2 regions of the Novosphingobium sp. BL-S-34 genome follow, and region 2 is predicted to be linked to the other one. Evidence: predicted binding sites of a transcription regulator. Region 2 holds the regulator's gene; the other holds the start of a gene.
The links. Region 2 encodes LexA, which represses DNA repair genes until DNA is damaged. Its sites were predicted from a motif close to GTTCCNCNCTTGTTCT; they were not measured.

Region 1: a site for LexA is predicted at 2,722-2,737, ahead of AC1VV3_RS24780 (ImuA family protein). Genes of this name have one in related genera too.

The regions. Positions count from the first base shown of each region.
Region 1 covers NZ_JBXEPV010000003.1:428,780-436,781, forward strand. The annotation lists gene AC1VV3_RS24770 (error-prone DNA polymerase) at 1-70, opposite strand, end outside; gene AC1VV3_RS24775 (Y-family DNA polymerase) at 67-1,602, opposite strand; gene AC1VV3_RS24780 (ImuA family protein) at 1,790-2,551, opposite strand; gene AC1VV3_RS24785 (VC0807 family protein) at 3,241-4,008, opposite strand; gene AC1VV3_RS24790 (8'-apo-carotenoid 13,14-cleaving dioxygenase) at 3,986-5,437, opposite strand; gene AC1VV3_RS24795 (TetR/AcrR family transcriptional regulator) at 5,460-6,032, shown strand; gene AC1VV3_RS24800 (hypothetical protein) at 6,186-6,449, opposite strand; gene AC1VV3_RS24805 (dipeptidase) at 7,688-8,002, shown strand, end outside.
Region 2 covers NZ_CM166472.1:409,977-417,978, forward strand. The annotation lists gene AC1VV3_RS01915 (citrate synthase) at 1-178, opposite strand, end outside; gene gltX (glutamate--tRNA ligase) at 192-1,646, opposite strand; gene AC1VV3_RS01925 (ComEC/Rec2 family competence protein) at 1,676-3,889, shown strand; gene lexA (transcriptional repressor LexA) at 3,937-4,635, opposite strand; gene AC1VV3_RS01935 (molybdopterin molybdotransferase MoeA) at 4,769-5,983, opposite strand; gene moaC (cyclic pyranopterin monophosphate synthase MoaC) at 5,980-6,465, opposite strand; gene trpC (indole-3-glycerol phosphate synthase TrpC) at 6,479-7,270, opposite strand; gene trpD (anthranilate phosphoribosyltransferase) at 7,298-8,002, opposite strand, start outside.

The DNA of each region.
Region 1 (8,002 bases), on a different replicon from region 2:
CGTCCGGGCTTGAGGCTCCGCGCAGGAACGAAAAATGCGTGAGCACCTGAAGTTCGACATAGTCGCTCACGCGAAGACCCCGTGCATCCACCAGGTGAGATCGCCGGTATTGCTCTCCATGCCGTCGCCGCGGCGAAATACCCAGTAGCGCCCGCCATGCTCGTCCTCGACACGGTAGTAGTCACGCACGGCCCAGACTTCGGCATCGCGGCGCCACCACTCACCGTGGATCCGTTCGGGCCCGTCACCTGCCACGACCTTATAAGCGCGGCCGCGCCATTCGAAGCGGCGGGGCGGCTGATCGGGCATCAGCGCCATGACCCGGTGCAAAGGTTCTGGCCGCGCGAACAGGCGTACGGGCCGCTGCCAGGACGGCCAAGTTCCGGGTGCCTCGATGGGGTTTACCGCCCTCACCGCCCGCTCCGGGACATGGCTCTCGGCAGGCGCGAGCCGGAATACACTTGCCGGGCCGATCCGGCCCGACACCACGTCAACGAGCCGGGCCGGATCACGCAGCGTAGTCTCACCGGTAAGGATGGCGCCAAGGTTTTCCGCGTCGAGCGCTTCGGTATGCGGCGCAAGCAGCCTGAACTGTTCCAGGCCGAGCCCCGGATCGATGCGGTCAATCCTGAGCTTCAGTAAGCGCAGCAGATGGGCGGCTTCGCGCGTCGGCCGCGAGGTGCCGATGGCGACGGTCTCCTCGCCGCCGTCGATCCGCAGCGCGATCAGGCGCAGTGAACGGGCGCCAAGCCCCCTGCTTTGGAGCAGCTGGGCCATGTCGGCCAAGAGGTCCTGCATGACCTGCGCGATCGCCTCGGCAGTGCCGATAGGCTCGAGCAGGCGGCGCTCGACCACAGGAACAACGACATCCTCGCGCGGCGTGATCGGCTCCGCCTTGCCGCCCAGCGCCTGATCGAGCCGCTCGATCGCGGCCATGCCGAGGCGTCGCGCAAGCGGACCGCGCGCGACAGGGAGCAGGTCGGCGATCGTCTCGAACCCGAACTTGCGCGCTGCACCCAGCGCGGTTTCCTCGAGCCGCAGCGCCGCCACCGGCAGCGGTGATAAGGCGCGCAGCACGCCGCCCGGCGGGGAGATGACGATATCCTCGCGGCCGTAGCGCGCGAGCGCATGGGCAGCACCCAGGGTATCAGCGATCGCGATCCGCGCCGTGAACCCGGCGCGGCGGCAGAAGGCCTGAAGCCGGCGGCAAAAGCGCGCCTCGCCGCCATGCAAGTGCGCCGCGCCGGTTAGATCCAGACAGATGCCATCCGGCGGCGAGACGGCGACGATCGGCGACCACCGGCGGATCCCGAACAAGGCGAGCCGATCGAGCAGCGTTGCGTCGGCACCCGGCTCGGCAGGGCGGAAATCGAGATCGGAGACCAGGGCACGGGCATGGGTCGCAGCCATACCGACCCGGATCCCGAGCGCGCGCGCTGCCGGGCACGCCGCGACGATCTCGTCCCGGCGGCCGACCTTGCCGATGAGTGCCAGCGGCTCCGCTGCGCCATAAGGAACAATGACGGCTTCGCCGGACGACGGGGGCGCCGGGCGCTTGAAGGGATGCTCGGCGGCTTCCGAGCGCCGGCCAAGCTCGCGCATGGGGGGCTGCGCGTGCAGCGGCAACGCGGCGATCTCCCGCACGACATCGCCGCGCGTGCGTGACTGTCCGCCCTCCCCGCCCTGCCCTTCTGCCCGCGCCCAACGCGCACCGGGCCGCCACCCGCCGCCACGCGGGACAGAGCAAGCACCGGGGTTGTCATCGACGGGAAGCTGGAGCGCGCGGGGTTCAGGCCGCGGAGCGGCGAACCAGTCCTGCCGTCTCAGCCGTTCGATGGCCAGGTACGGCAGGAACAGCGAGACGGCCCGTCTCATCGCATCCCTCCAAGATCAGGGAAAAACCCTCGCCGCCGCGCTGGCGGGCGAGTTCGACAAGCCAGCGGCGCCGGCCGACGCCTGGGACACCGAGCCGCTCGGACGGCGCACTGGCAATGCGCCAGCGCGTCCAGGCTGCCGAAGGTTCGCCGAGCGGATCCCGGTTACGCCCGCGGTGACGCCGCAGCAGCAGCACCGGGATATCGGCTTCTGCCGCCGCCAGCTGCAGGCGGCGCGTCGCCACCATCGATACCTTGCTGGCCTCAGCAACCACCGCCGCCGGGGTGCCGTCCCGAACCGCGTCCTCGGCGACGGCAAGCAGCGCAGCTTCATCGCGCGGCTGCGCATGGATGACGTCAGCCGCGCGAAGTCCGGCCTGTTCCAGGCCGGGTGCATAAAGATCGTTACGGCAGCTGATCCACAGTACCGGCGCCGCTGCAGAGCGAGCCTCACGCGCTGCTATTCCCGCAAAAAACAAGGTGGCGGCAGCATCGTCGACAAGCGAGCAGGTGAGCGCTGCAGCTTCGTGCAGAGCGCCGGCGCGCAGGCCTGCGCCCATCAATCGGCCGTCGAGATCCTCGAGGCCGAACGGCACCGTGCGAAACTCCGCAAGCGGAGACGCCAGGGTGCGCAGATGCTCGAGGCTGGGCAAGGTCGATGGTGATACCGGCTGCATGGACAATCTCGAGAATCAGGCTGTGTTCCCACTATGTTCTCACTCGGCGGGCGGCAGGGTCAAGGCGTTTGCGATGCGAGGAACCTACCTGCTCCGGGACAAGCCTGTGGATAGAGCTGTGTAACGACGGCCAGGCAGATGCCTTGATGACCTACCAACCGATTCCTTTTGTTCGATATTTGTTCTGATCGTGATACGCTCGCACCATGGGCGATTCAGCCATCAGAAAAATTATCCACGTCGACATGGACGCATTTTTTGCATGGGCGGCCAGAAGCGCGAGCTACGCCCTAATAAGTATTCTATTTTAATAAGATTACCTGCGAATTCCACTTCACGGGAGTAACGTCACGCAAACCTGCGCAATCGCAGAGCAATCGCGGTGCGACTGCGACGCGCCACATGTCTCGGTTATTGGATGGCTAAAATTGCGCTTTCAACCATATAAGCCAGCCCAATCTGCTGCGACGATATCGGTACAAAGGCCATATTCTCTGGTTTGCGAATGTGCCGAATTTTGGCGGCGACATGGCTGTATCAGGCCTTGAAAGCTTAATTCCTCTATTGTGGCCCCCGAGTTGGAAGCCCCGAGCGCCTGCAAGGTTCACGCACGCCTGGAACGCCGCCCGGATCCCAAGCCCCGTCGAAACCGACTTTGTTTGAAAGCAGAGCGGACGGGGCTAACTGCGTCAGGTAGGTTCTGGCTGAGGGCAATCGTTATCGTCCATGGTTGCGCTGGCGGCCGCTTTGGCGCGAACGGCATCGGCGTGCCGGGTACGAGAACGACGGTAAAGGACCGTCCAGATTATCATGCCCCCTACCGCGACATAGCCGAGGATCGGTCCCACCACGAGGTACTGCTCGATCGTGAGCAGATAGATCAGAGCCACCGAGACGGCAAAGTCCGCCAGCAGGCCGATCCCCCAGACCAGCGTCATCACCATCACCGTGCGGCGCACCAATGCATCCTTACCCTTGGCATCGAATTCCGCCAGGGCCTGCTCCGATTGGCGCGCCATTGTCGCGCGGGCAAGCGGATAGATCAGGGGTTTGCCGATGGCCGCCGAGCCCAGGAAGGCAAGGGCGATTACGAGCGTCACCAGTTTCTCGCGCAGCTGCAGCATCTGTGCCGATCCGCCCCCAAAAAAGGCAAGGGTCGAAAGGGCGATGCCGGCCACTGCAAGCACTGAAAGGGCATCGACCCGGCGGCTGCGCAGGAAGCTGCCGATGCCCCATAGCAGCGGCGGTATCGAGGACACCAGCAAGGCATTGATTTCGCCCCAGGGGTCCCGTGTCTGATGATAGATCGCCAGCGGAGCCGCGATATTGACCGCGCAGTCGAGCGCGAATGCAGGCCCACGGCGGCGGATCCAGTCCGAAATTCTTGTGCGGTTCATGAGGCTCTGCTCGATCGATCTGGGGGACAGGCGGTGCTCACTGCGCAGCGCCTTCGCCAATCCAGTTACCGTGAAATCCTGGCGGTATCCGATGCGGAAGATGAATGCTGGCAACCGGCGGCTCGGCGAAACGGCGGGCATCGAGAATCACGAGATCCGTCTTCTCTTTAGGCAGATCGACGACCAGGCCGATGAGCCAGCCGTGTCCTTCAGGCGCCTCGGCACTCTGCGGAACGAAGACGAATTCGCCGGGGAAGCGGCCCGGGCCGAAGTCGTGGACCTCATGGTCACCGGTCAAGACATCGTGAGCGAGAATGCGGGTGGCGCCGATGAACTGTCTGTGCGGAATTTGCGGGGTTGCGATGCTCCAGGTGAAGCGGTGAGGCTGGCCGAAGAAACGCTCGTCGATCCGCGGAAACTCCTGCGCGGCGGTGTCCAGCGTCTGAACGTTGACGCTTCGGCTCGCCGGATCGACCGTCCAACGCTCCAAGCCGCGGCAGCGCGAACTCGGCCCTGCCGCGCCGTCATCGAACATGCTCTCGTAGACGCACAGGTCGATGACGACTTCACCACTGGGCGCGTCATACGCGTTGGCGACGTGAAATGCGTAGCCAGGGGCCACTGGACACCAGATGATATCGTCCTGGGTGCCGCTGCGAGGCATAAGCCCCACGCGGGCCTGATGACTGGAATTCCAACGGTATGGGAAGCCATGACCTTCGATTAGCGTCTTCATGGAGAAGGTGACCGGCAAGTCGAGGATTACCACAAAGCGCCTCGTAATCGCGCAGTCGTGGATCATCGGCCCATGCTGCACCGAAATCGGCTCTTCGCGAATGACCGTGCCGGCGTCACTGATCACGACATGGCGGATCGTGCCCGGGTCGCGGCCATCATAGCAGATCGCGTGGTTCTCGCCCGTGCAGGGATCGCGATGGGGATGAGCGGTGAAGCTGCCTTTCAAGGATCCGTCGAAGGGATTGTAGGTCTGGTCATCCAGATCCTCGCCTAGTTCGACGGGAAAACTGCCGCCCTCCACCAGCGCAAACGTTCGGCCGGCGATCTCGGTCACATTCGTGTTCACCGTATCGAACCGGTGCCGGGGTCCCGGCGCAGGTGTCGTCCCGAGCGCCTTGGCAACGGCGGTGGAACGGATCCAGCGATTGCGATACCACAGAGCCTTGCCGTCCTCGATGGCAAGACCATGCACCATGCCGTCACCGATGAACCAATGATAGGACGCCGGATCGGGTTCGACAGGATTGGGTCCGATGCGCAGGTAGCGACCGTTCAAACCCGACGGAATGGTACCCGTCACCGCCAGTTCGAGCAGCGTCAATTCCTCCTTCATCGGTGCGTGAATACCGGTGAGGAATGGATTGCCGTTAACCGGCGCAGCCAATCGCTTGCGGTTGAAGGCTGCGAGTGTTTCCACCCCTTTGGCGACGGTATCGCGGATCAAGGTTTCGATAGGGCTTCCCATGATCACCTCCAATGTTTACGCTGTTATCATGAGCAGAAATAGTAACAGTGTCAACATCGAAAAAAAGCCTTACCATCATGGTGATCTGCGCCAAAGCCTGATCTCGGAAGGGTTGCGGATGCTCGGCGAACGCGATGCCGATTCGCTGTCCCTTCGCGAACTCGCACGTGCGGTCGGGGTGAGCGCCACTTCGGTCTACCGCCACTTCCCGGACAAGGAAGCGCTGATGACGGCCCTGGCGCTTGAGGGCCTTGCGCAGCTGGGCGCGGCGCAGCGGACCGCCTCGGAGGCCGTCGGTGGCGGCGCCGCCGGTTTCAGGGAAACTGGCCGTGCCTATGTCCGCTTCGCGCTGGCCAATCCGGCACTCTTCCGCCTCATCTTTGCCTCACCAGCGCTTCTGGTCGGCGGCGTGAAGAGCGACCTTGGTTCCGAGGCGCACGATCTACTGCAGGCCAACGCCGCCGCTGCCGCTGCGCGCGGTGGCGGCAAGCCGGAGGTTCAGGCGGTACAGGCCTGGGCGCTTGTCCACGGTCTCGCCATGCTCATGCTCGATGGACAAGTGGCAGTCGACGATGAACTCATAGACAAGGCCATCTGCTGACGCCGGCCCACGGGGCTGAATTCAGTGCGGCCAAGGTTACCCCCCCGACAGCGGTTTGTCGGCGCGCTTCACTCGGCGATCCGTTCAAGAAAAGCTTCGCGGGCGAGCGCGTCATCGAGACCATCGATCGCCTTGGCGAGACTTCCTGTTTCATCACCGAACGCTCGCGCCGCTGATGCCAAAGAGGTCGTAGAGCCGTGACCAACGCCTTGCCGCTTGCAGTGAGGTAGATCGTTCGTCGCCGACGGTCAGCTTCGTCCGCTTCCAGTGAAACGAAGCCGGGCGATCCCGAGACACTTTTGCCTGAACGACAGCGGCGTGCGCGCTTCCCCGCGACGATGCGATTTCGCCGACCGAAAGTGGTCCGTAACGGTCGACAAGGTTAAGCGGGCCGAACCAGCGCTGTTCGAAGTCCACTCCGTGCCTTCGGTAAGAAAGTAGGACATCGCGATCGATGGCCTCGGAGAAGCGGCACGGCCACGCACCAAGCGCGGCACCTTTGCAGCTTCGCGCATAATTCCGAGGGAGACGGGGGGCCTGGCGGCAGCGGCACAACCGGAAGCGCCGCCACGTGAAATGGTGATAGACTTGGCAGGAGTGAAAGCCCTCCATCGCAGGCAGGTCGATACATGCCTCGCGCTGCTCGAGCCCAACCATACGCTGTTCCTCGGATCGTCGAATGCCCTGTGGAGCCTTGCGTCAGCCAAGGTCCTTGGCCGGAAGGAAGCGGCACGGTAATTCTATACGGCTTATCCCGTCAAAGAGCCGGGAGAGGCAAGCGCATTGCGAGCACTCTTGGAGCTGGGTTGATCCCTACTCCATGGTACGCCGCGCCCAAGCCGAAATGGCACATAGTCCCAATGCCGTTAGCCTTCTTGCCGTGAAGCCCTGAGGACACAGCTCCCGGGCACAGATCCCAAACGCATAGCGCAGGCGCCGCACGGGCCCATTCCCCGGAGCCATGAGGGCACAGCGCCGGGACGGCCTCTGGACGCGTGCGCCGAAGCCCAACGTCCCTCGCTGGGGCCCGCTGTTCGACGACGGTCGAAACTCAGGAAACCACAGCGCCCCCAAGGCATGAAGGCGATTGGTTCGTCGATCGCAAAACCGTGGTTCTCTAATCCACTTTTCGCCCGGTACCGCTAATCGGTCCGCGGCTCCTCATTGTCAAAAGGAACCGTCAGAGCCGCACCGCCCGGCTGCGTAGGCGAAGCGCCCAGCCGAGAGACGCCGCAGCCCTCCCCTGCCCTTCCGTTTTAACGCCTCTTAAATCACCCTCTCCCCAAGCCGCCCTGAAATCCTTGACGAGCGCAAGCAAACTACCCAAGCAATGGCTTCTGCTTCGCATCCGGCCGAACATGGTAGCCAGTCGAAAGCCGAAACCGTAGACCGGTCATGCGCCGATCTTACATTATGCAACACATATGATAGCATCTATCAGGTCCGCACGCCCGGATATCCGCCCGTCAGGTCCCGCACCTTTGCTCGGATAGCACTTCCAACATCAGCGATGGACGCCGGTCCCCCCGGTGGCTGAGCGATTACGGACGAAATCTCGAAATCCGTTCCGTCGATCCAGAACGCCGCCGGTCGAAGTTGAATTGCGCGAAGCGATACCCTTCCGCCAAGTCGGGCCGCGCAATCGGGAGGAAGAAATGGATCGTCGTCAAATTCTTGGCTTTGCCGGAGCGGCATTCTCCGCCGCGGCATTCGCGCCCGTACACGCCTTTGCCGAAGCCGCCAAAGGCGCGCAGGTTGCAACCGGAGGGTTGCTCATCGACGGCAACTTGATGCCTCCCCTTGATCCGGACGCCCCTCTCGACGATGCATATGCCGCGCTCGTCCGCTCCTCGGGTCTCACCGCCCTCAAGATGACGCTTGGAGGAAGCGGAAATCTCGACAAGGCACAGACCGATGTCGATATCGCCGATATCGCCAAGGCCATAGATAAAAACCCGCAGCTATTTACG
Region 2 (8,002 bases):
CGATATAGGTCAGCGCGCTTTCGCAGCTGGCCGTCGACGTGAAGCCGGGATCGTACGTGAACTTGCCCGTCTGGGCGTAGAGCTTGCGGATATCGATGACATCCGGGCCGACACTGCCCTTCAGTACGGGGTAGTCGAATTCCGTGCCACCAGCATTCAGTTTGACCTGATCACCCACCAGTTCTTACTCCTTATATGTGCGACCCGGTCGCGGCGTCCGCCTGCGCGCCAATGCGTGCGAGGCTTTCGTCCCGGCCGAGCAGAACCAATACGTCGAAAATACCCGGAGAGGTCGTTTGACCAGTCAGGGCCGCCCGCAAGGGTTGCGCGAGCTTGCCGAGGCCCAATCCCAGATCCTCGGCCATTGCCTTCAGGTTGGCTTCCAGTGCCTCCAGGAGCCATTCGGGCTCGCTGGAAAGACGCTCGTGAATGGCGGCAAGGCGCCCCCGCGCCTCGTCCGTCAACAGCGCCTGCGCCTTCTCGCTGAACGCGAGCGGACGCTTGGCAAACAGGAAGGCCGCGCCTTCTGCAAGTTCGTTGAGGTCCTTTGCACGGACCTTCAGTACCGGCATCGCCTGCGCAAGCAGGGCAAGGTCGGTATGTTCGTAGCCGGCCTGGACCAGGCGCGGCAGGACCAGTTCCGCCAGGCGGGCGTCATTCGCCTCGCGCAGGTAGTGGCCATTGAGATTCTGCAGCTTCGCGAGATCGAAGCGCGAGGGCGACTTGCCGACGTCGGCCATGTCGAACCACTTCACGGCCTGTTCGCGGCTGATGAATTCTTCATCGCCGTGGCCCCAGCCAAGGCGCAGCAGATAGTTGAACAGCGCTTCCGGCAGGACGCCCATCTCGTCGCGGTAGGCATCGACGCCAAGAGCGCCGTGACGCTTGGAAAGCTTGGCGCCGTCCGAACCGTGGATCAGCGGCACATGGCCGTAGACCGGCACTTCCCAGCCCATGCCGTGGATGATCACGAGCTGGCGGAAGGCGTTGTTGAGGTGGTCGTCACCGCGCAGAACATGGGTAACGCCCATGTCGTTGTCGTCCACGACGACGGCCAGCATGTAGGTCGGCGTACCGTCGGAGCGCAGGATGACGAAATCGTCGATTTCCTCGTTCCGAACGGTGACTTCGCCCTGGACCAGATCGGTGATCGTCGTCTCGCCGTCACGCGGCGCCTTGACGCGCACGACGTAGGACTTGTCGGCGGGCCAGGTCGAGGGATCGGCATCGCGCCATTCGCTGTCGATGCGGAATGGGCGGCGTTCTTCCTGCGCCTTCTGGCGGCGTTCGGCGAGTTCCTCGGTCGTGAGGTAGCAGCGATAGGCGTGGCCGTTAGCCAACAGATCGGCGGCCACTTCAGCATGGCGGTCCGAACGGGCGAACTGGAACACCGCCGGTTCGTCGCCATCGAGGCCGAGCCAGGTCAGTCCGTCGAAGATCGCCTCGATCGCCGGCTCGGTCGAGCGCGCGCGGTCGGTGTCCTCGATGCGAAGCAGATACTTGCCGCCGTGGTGACGGGCGAAGAGCCAGTTGAAGAGAGCGGTACGAGCGCCTCCGATATGGAGATAACCCGTGGGCGAGGGGGCAAAGCGCGTGACGACGGCCTTGCTTGCCGCCGCTCCGCTCGATGCACTGCCGCTTGCCATTCTAATAACCTTCCTGTCCTATGCTCGCCATGGCCAGCCACGCCGCCACGACGGTTGATTTCGAGCGTCCGGTTTTAGCCGGAGGCGCTGCATTGCAGCATCGCCCATGGATCAGCAAGAGCCACTTGTCGAGCGGTTTGGCGGGTGTCGAGTGTTTTCTTTCGAACTGCAGTTTCACCAGAGCGCCGTGGCTGGCCGTGGCCTTTGGAACTGGCGCAATTGCTTGGTTTTTCCTGTCGTCTGCAGCGACATGGGTAGCCCTTTGCGTAGTATGCGTCTCGATTGCATTATTCGCATTGAACTGGCACGTCGGATCGGCTCGGTTTCCTTATATCAGACAGGCGATCCTTTCGCTATCGCTGGTCGTCCTGGCGGGGTGCCTATCGATCTGGACCCGGTCGGAAATCGTCGGGCAACCGGCCATAGAGCGAAACATGTCGGGCATCTTCACGGCCCGGGTCCTGTCGCTCGAAGAGCAGCCGGCGCTGCAGCGGGATCGGCTGACACTGGCGTTGCAAGAGCCACGAAGCGGGCGGTCCATCAAGGTCCGGGTCAATCTGCCGGCCGCACTGCGGGAACAGCCGCTGAGCACCGGTGCGGTCATTCGGTTCCGCGGCCGACTTACCCCTCCGGCATCACCCATGTTCCCTGGAGGATACGATTTTGCGCGCGCGGCCTGGTTTTCAGGCCTGTCGGCCACGGGCTCGATTACATCGCCGGTCGAAGTGATATCGCTCGGGCGTGGAGGCGATTGGCTCGCCGACCAGCGTGCCGCGTTGTCCCGTCATATAACGACGCATCTCGCGGGGTCGCCGGGCGGTATCGCGGCAGCGCTGACGACCGGAGACATGGGCGCGATCGGCCAGGGTGATGCCCAGGCCATGCGCGATGCGGGCCTGGCTCACCTTCTGTCGATCAGCGGACTTCACGTGAGTGCCGTGATCGGCTGCGTCTATTTCGTCGTATTGCGCCTTCTGGCCCTTTTCCCGGCACTGGCCCTGAGGGTCCGCCTGCCGATATTGGCCGCAACATGCGGTGCGGCCGCGGGGCTGGGTTACACGCTGCTGAGCGGCTCGCAGGTGCCTACCATGCGGGCTTTCCTGGGCGCTCTGCTCGTTCTCGCTGCCATGGCATGGGGCCGTGAAGCGCTGTCCATGCGCTTGCTGGCGGTGGCGGCTGTCATCGTGCTGGTCATCTGGCCCGAGTCGGTCGTTGGTCCCAGCTTCCAGATGAGCTTCGCGGCGGTGATGGTTTTGGTGGCACTCGGCAATGCAGAGCCGCTGAAGCGCTGGTTGGCACCCCGGGAAGAGGCCTGGCCGTTCAAGGCCATGCGCAACCTCACGATGATCCTGATCACCGGCATAGCGATCGAATTGGCGTTGATGCCCATCGCCCTGTTCCATTTCCATCGTGCCGGCCTCTACGGTTCTGTCGCCAATGTGATCGCGATCCCTTTGACGACGCTGGTCATCATGCCTTTCGTCGCCCTGGCGCTGCTGCTCGATGTGGTTGGGCTTGGAGGTCCGGTGTGGTGGCTGGCGAACCACGCTATCGACGCCCTGTTGGCCATCGCCCGCTTCATAGCCGCGGAACCGGGAGCCGTTCGGGTGATGCCCACGATGAGTGGGTGGCATTTTTCGTTGTTTGTCGTTGGAGGCCTCTGGCTGGGCCTTTGGGACGGTCGCATCCGGCTATGGGGGATTTTGCCTATAGCTGCCGGTTTCTTCGGCTTGATGCTCATTCCGGTTCCGGACATCATGGTTTCGGGCGATGGCCGCCATGTGGGCTGGATCGATCCCGAGAGCCATCGGCTCGTGATGCTTCGCACCGGTTCCGGCGACTACGCCCTGGACAACCTCATGGAAGTTGCCGGGACGCGAGAGGTCCCGGTCAATGCGCAGACGGCGCCCGGAACGCGATGCAACGCGGACTTCTGCGCCGTCGAGCTACGTCACGGCGAAGAGGCTCGGCATGTGTTGATCGCGCGGGGGAGGGCCATCGTCCCCGAGATGCAACTGGCCGAGGCGTGCAGGTGGGCCGACGTGGTGATCGCCGAACGCCGCTTGCCGAGGACCTGCCTGCCGAAGTGGCTCAAAGTTGATCGCCAGATGCTGGATCGAACGGGCGGGCTGACTATCGATCTTGCAAGCCGCAGTGTGACGACCGTGGCGGAGGGGCAAGGAAATCATGGCTGGTGGAAGCCCGCTGCGCCGACCATGATCGAACGCAAGGGATGGTATTAGCGACCGCTGGCCTGAGGAGGGCGAACAGGGCGCCCTCCTGAGACGGATCAATGATAGCGGCGCAGCAGGCCTGCCAGCTTGCCCTGGACTTCTACTTCGTCAGGTCCGTAGATCTGCGGTTCGTAAGCGGCGTTCGCGGGATCGAGGCGCACCATGCCATCTTCCCGGCGCAGATACTTGAGCGTCGCTTCCTCACCCCGGACAAGGGCGACGACGATCTCGCCATCCCTGGCCGTGGTGGTCCGCTTTACGAGTGCGAAATCCCCGTCGAGAATGCCGGCATCGACCATCGAGTCGCCTGAGACTTCCAGTGCATAGTGATCGCCTGCACCGAGCAGGGCCGCAGGCACCGGGAGCGAAGACTGGCCTTCCAGGGCCTCGATCGGCACGCCCGCGGCAATACGACCATGAAGGGGGATTTCGATCACGTCGTTGGCGGGCCTGGCGACCGCCGCCGGACGGGAAGGTGCGGCGTTGCCGCCACGCGCCGCCGATACCGCAGCCGCGGCCTTGGCCGGCTTGCTCGTGGCGTCTTCGGGCTGGCGGAGCACTTCGAGAGCGCGGGCACGGTTGGGAAGGCGGCGGATGAAGCCACGTTCCTCCAGCGCGGAAATCAACCGATGGACGCCCGACTTCGACTTGAGATCGAGCGCTTCCTTCATTTCCTCGAAGCTGGGGGAAATGCCGCTCTCTTCAAGCCGGACCTGAATGAACCGGAGCAATTCGTGCTGCTTGCGCGTCAACATCTGCTTAGCCTCATGTGTTCTGTGGCACTTGGCCTGAATCGCCCGACGAACCGGCCCCGGCTGACTTGATGTGTCGTTCAGGGAACTTGTCTGCGAACAATGAGGGAACAATTATGCAACGAATAGGGTATCGTCAAGCAATACCGCCATTTTGGAGCAAGAACACCTGAACGGGATCACCGCGATCAGCGGCGAGGGCATGCGCCGACCGGTCGATCAGGACATTGCTGGCGGCAAGCGAGGACAAGGCGCCGCTATCCTGTAGTGAGAGGGCATGGACCGCCTCACCATCCCAGGATCCCCGCAGGAATTCGCGGCGCGCCCCTCCCGTCCTCAAAGGTGCCGAAAGCCGGGTGGCAATCGCGCGGGGTAAGGGCTGCGCCGCGCCCAGAAATGCGCGCAGTACGGGAAGAACGAAGAAATATGCGGTTACCAGGCTGGACACGGGATTGCCGGGAAGCCCGATCACCAGTTGACGACGCCCTGCCGTTTGCCGTGTCGCGACCATGAGCGGCTTGCCGGGTTTGATCGCGACGCGCCAGAAGTCGATTTCGGCGCCCCATTTTTCCAGTGCCGGCCGGAGAAGGTCGTGATCGCCCACTGACGCTCCCCCGCTCGTCACGATCACGTCGGCATCGGCGGCCGCATCGAAGGCGGCGACCAGAGCGTCCAGATCGTCGGGGATTGGTCCATTTCGATTTGCATCGACGGGAACGCTACGCGCAAGAGCGGTCAGCATGGCGCCGTTGCTGGCGGGTATCTGATGGGCTGCGCAGCATTCGGGATCGCCGGACAATTCATCGCCGCTATCGATCACGGTTAGCCGGGGGCGGCGGCGGACGGCGAGATGCCGGTGGCCCGCCGAAATGGCAAGACCGGCTTGCGCCGGTCCGATCAATGCCCCGGGGGCGAGCAGCGGCGCTCCATCGGCGAAATCCATGCCGCGGAAGCGGACGTGCTTGTGGCCTGGTGAGGGCGCCTCTCCCGTGAGGGCGAGGTGATCGCCGTCCCGGTCGACATCCTCCTGCAGGATCACGGCCCGCGCATTTTCGGGCAACAGGGCGCCGGTGGAGATCCGCACGGCTTGACCCGGATCGACGGCTGCACCGAAAGGCCGCCCTGCCGCGCTTTCACCGATCACCTGCCAGGGTCCGGACAAGTCCCCTTCGCTGACGGCATAACCGTCCATGGCGGAGATATCGGCGGCAGGCTGGACCCGGCGTGCCAGCAACGGAGCCGCGAGATAGCGACCCAGCGCACCGTCGATGTCGACGTGCTCGACGGGCCGCGGCTCGACCAGCGCAAGCAGTCGGGCCTGTGCCTCTTCCAGAGCGATCGGCGGGATCATCGCGACGATGTCTCGATCTTCCAGTCGCCCGATTTGCCGCCACGCTTTTCGATCAGGCGAATGTCACCGATGACCATGCCCTTGTCGAGCGCCTTGGCCATGTCGTAAATTGTCAGCAGAGCCACGGAAACCGCTGTAATGGCTTCCATTTCCACCCCGGTCTTGCCGCTCAGCGATGCAGTGCCCATTGCCAGAACGGCGCTGTCCTCGAACGTGAAATCCAGGTTCACGGCGTCCAGCGTCAGCGGGTGGCACATCGGGATGAGGTCCGCCGTCTTCTTGGCGGCCATGATCCCCGCGATGCGTGCCGTTCCCAGCACGTCGCCTTTCGGTGCATTGCCGGCGCGGATCGCTTCCAGGGCCGAGGCGCTCATCGTGATCCGCCCGGACGCCACGGCGACCCTGCGGGTCGCGGCCTTGGCACCAACGTCGACCATGCGGGCCGAGCCTTCCGCATCGATGTGAGTAAGGGACTTGCTCAAGCGCGGGCTATCCTCAATCTGCGAAGAGGAGCTGGCGGGTTGCCGCTTGGATATCCGCCTGACGCATCAGGCTCTCGCCAACGAGGAAAGTACGGGCGCCGCAAGCCGACAGCCGTTGCAGATCGGCGTGAGTGTTGATGCCGCTTTCGCTCACGAGCAGGGTGCCGGCGGGTGCCAGCGGGGCAAGGCGTTCCGTCGTCGAAATATCGGTCGCGAACCGCTTGAGATCACGGTTGTTCACGCCAATGAGACGCGACTTGAGGCGGCTCGCCCGCTCCATCTCGTCTTCGTTGTGGACTTCGACCAGGCAGTCCATCCCGCGCTCACGCGCCGCAGCCTCGATTTCAGCCATAAGCACGTCGTCCAGCGCGGCGATGATGATCAGGATCGCGTCGGCGCCGATCGAGCGCGCCTCGGCGACCTGCCAGGGATCGATCATGAAATCCTTGCGGATCACCGGAAGCGAGCAAGCGGCCCGGGCCTCGACGAGGAAATCTTCATGGCCCTGGAAGTAAGGCGAGTCGGTCAGCACCGAGAGGCAGGCCGCACCGCCGCGCTCATAAGCGATGGCATGTTCGGTGGGGCGAAAATCAGGCCGGATCAAACCCTTGGAAGGCGAAGCTTTCTTGATCTCCGCGATCAAGGCGAATTCGGTCTTCGCCTTCCGGCGCAGGGCCGCCTCGAAGCCGCGAGGTGCGCTCTGTTCGCGGGACCGGGCGTCCAGGTCATCCAGCGTCGCGAAACCCTTGCGCGTCTGCACTTCGATGCGCTTGGTGTCGCAGATCTCGGTAAGCTTGTCGGACATCGGTAACCCTCGAAAACACGCAGCGCCTCAAGCCCGAAGCGCGGAAATCCAGCAATTGAGCAGAGCATTGGCCAAGCCCTTGTCGATAGCCTCGGCAGCCTCTTCCACGCCTTCCCGCCAGGTTTCGACCTCACCGGCAACGATGAGGGCGCCCGCGGCATTGAGCAGGACGGCATCGCGATAGGCGCCATGCTCGCCCAGCAGCAGTCGCCGCAGGGCATCGGCATTATGGGCCGCATCGCCGCCGCGTATCGCCCCGACTGGAGAGATGGGCAGCCCTACATCCTCAGGCGAGACGCGGCGCATCGAAAGCTCGCCGTCCTTGATCTCGGCGACTTCGTTGCCGCCGGCGAGGCTGAGTTCGTCCAGCCCCTCGTCGCCGGAAATGACGAAAGAATGCGTGCTGCCCAGGTGCATCAATGCCTCGGCATAGATCGGCACATAGGCTGGTCGCGCAATGCCGACGAGCTGGCGCGTGACGTTTGCAGGGTTTGCCAGCGGCCCCATCAGGTTGAAGATCGTACGGCGGCCGATGGCCTTGCGGATCGGCATGATCCGCCCCATCGCCGGATGATGCCGGGCAGCGAAGAGGAAGCAGATGCCGAGGTCGCCGAGCGTTTCCTCAGCCGTTTCCGCGGCGCGGTCGAGGTTGAGCCCCAGCGCTTCGAGCGTATCGGCTGCGCCGGCCTTGGAACTGGCGGCGCGGTTGCCGTGCTTGGCGACGGGCACGCC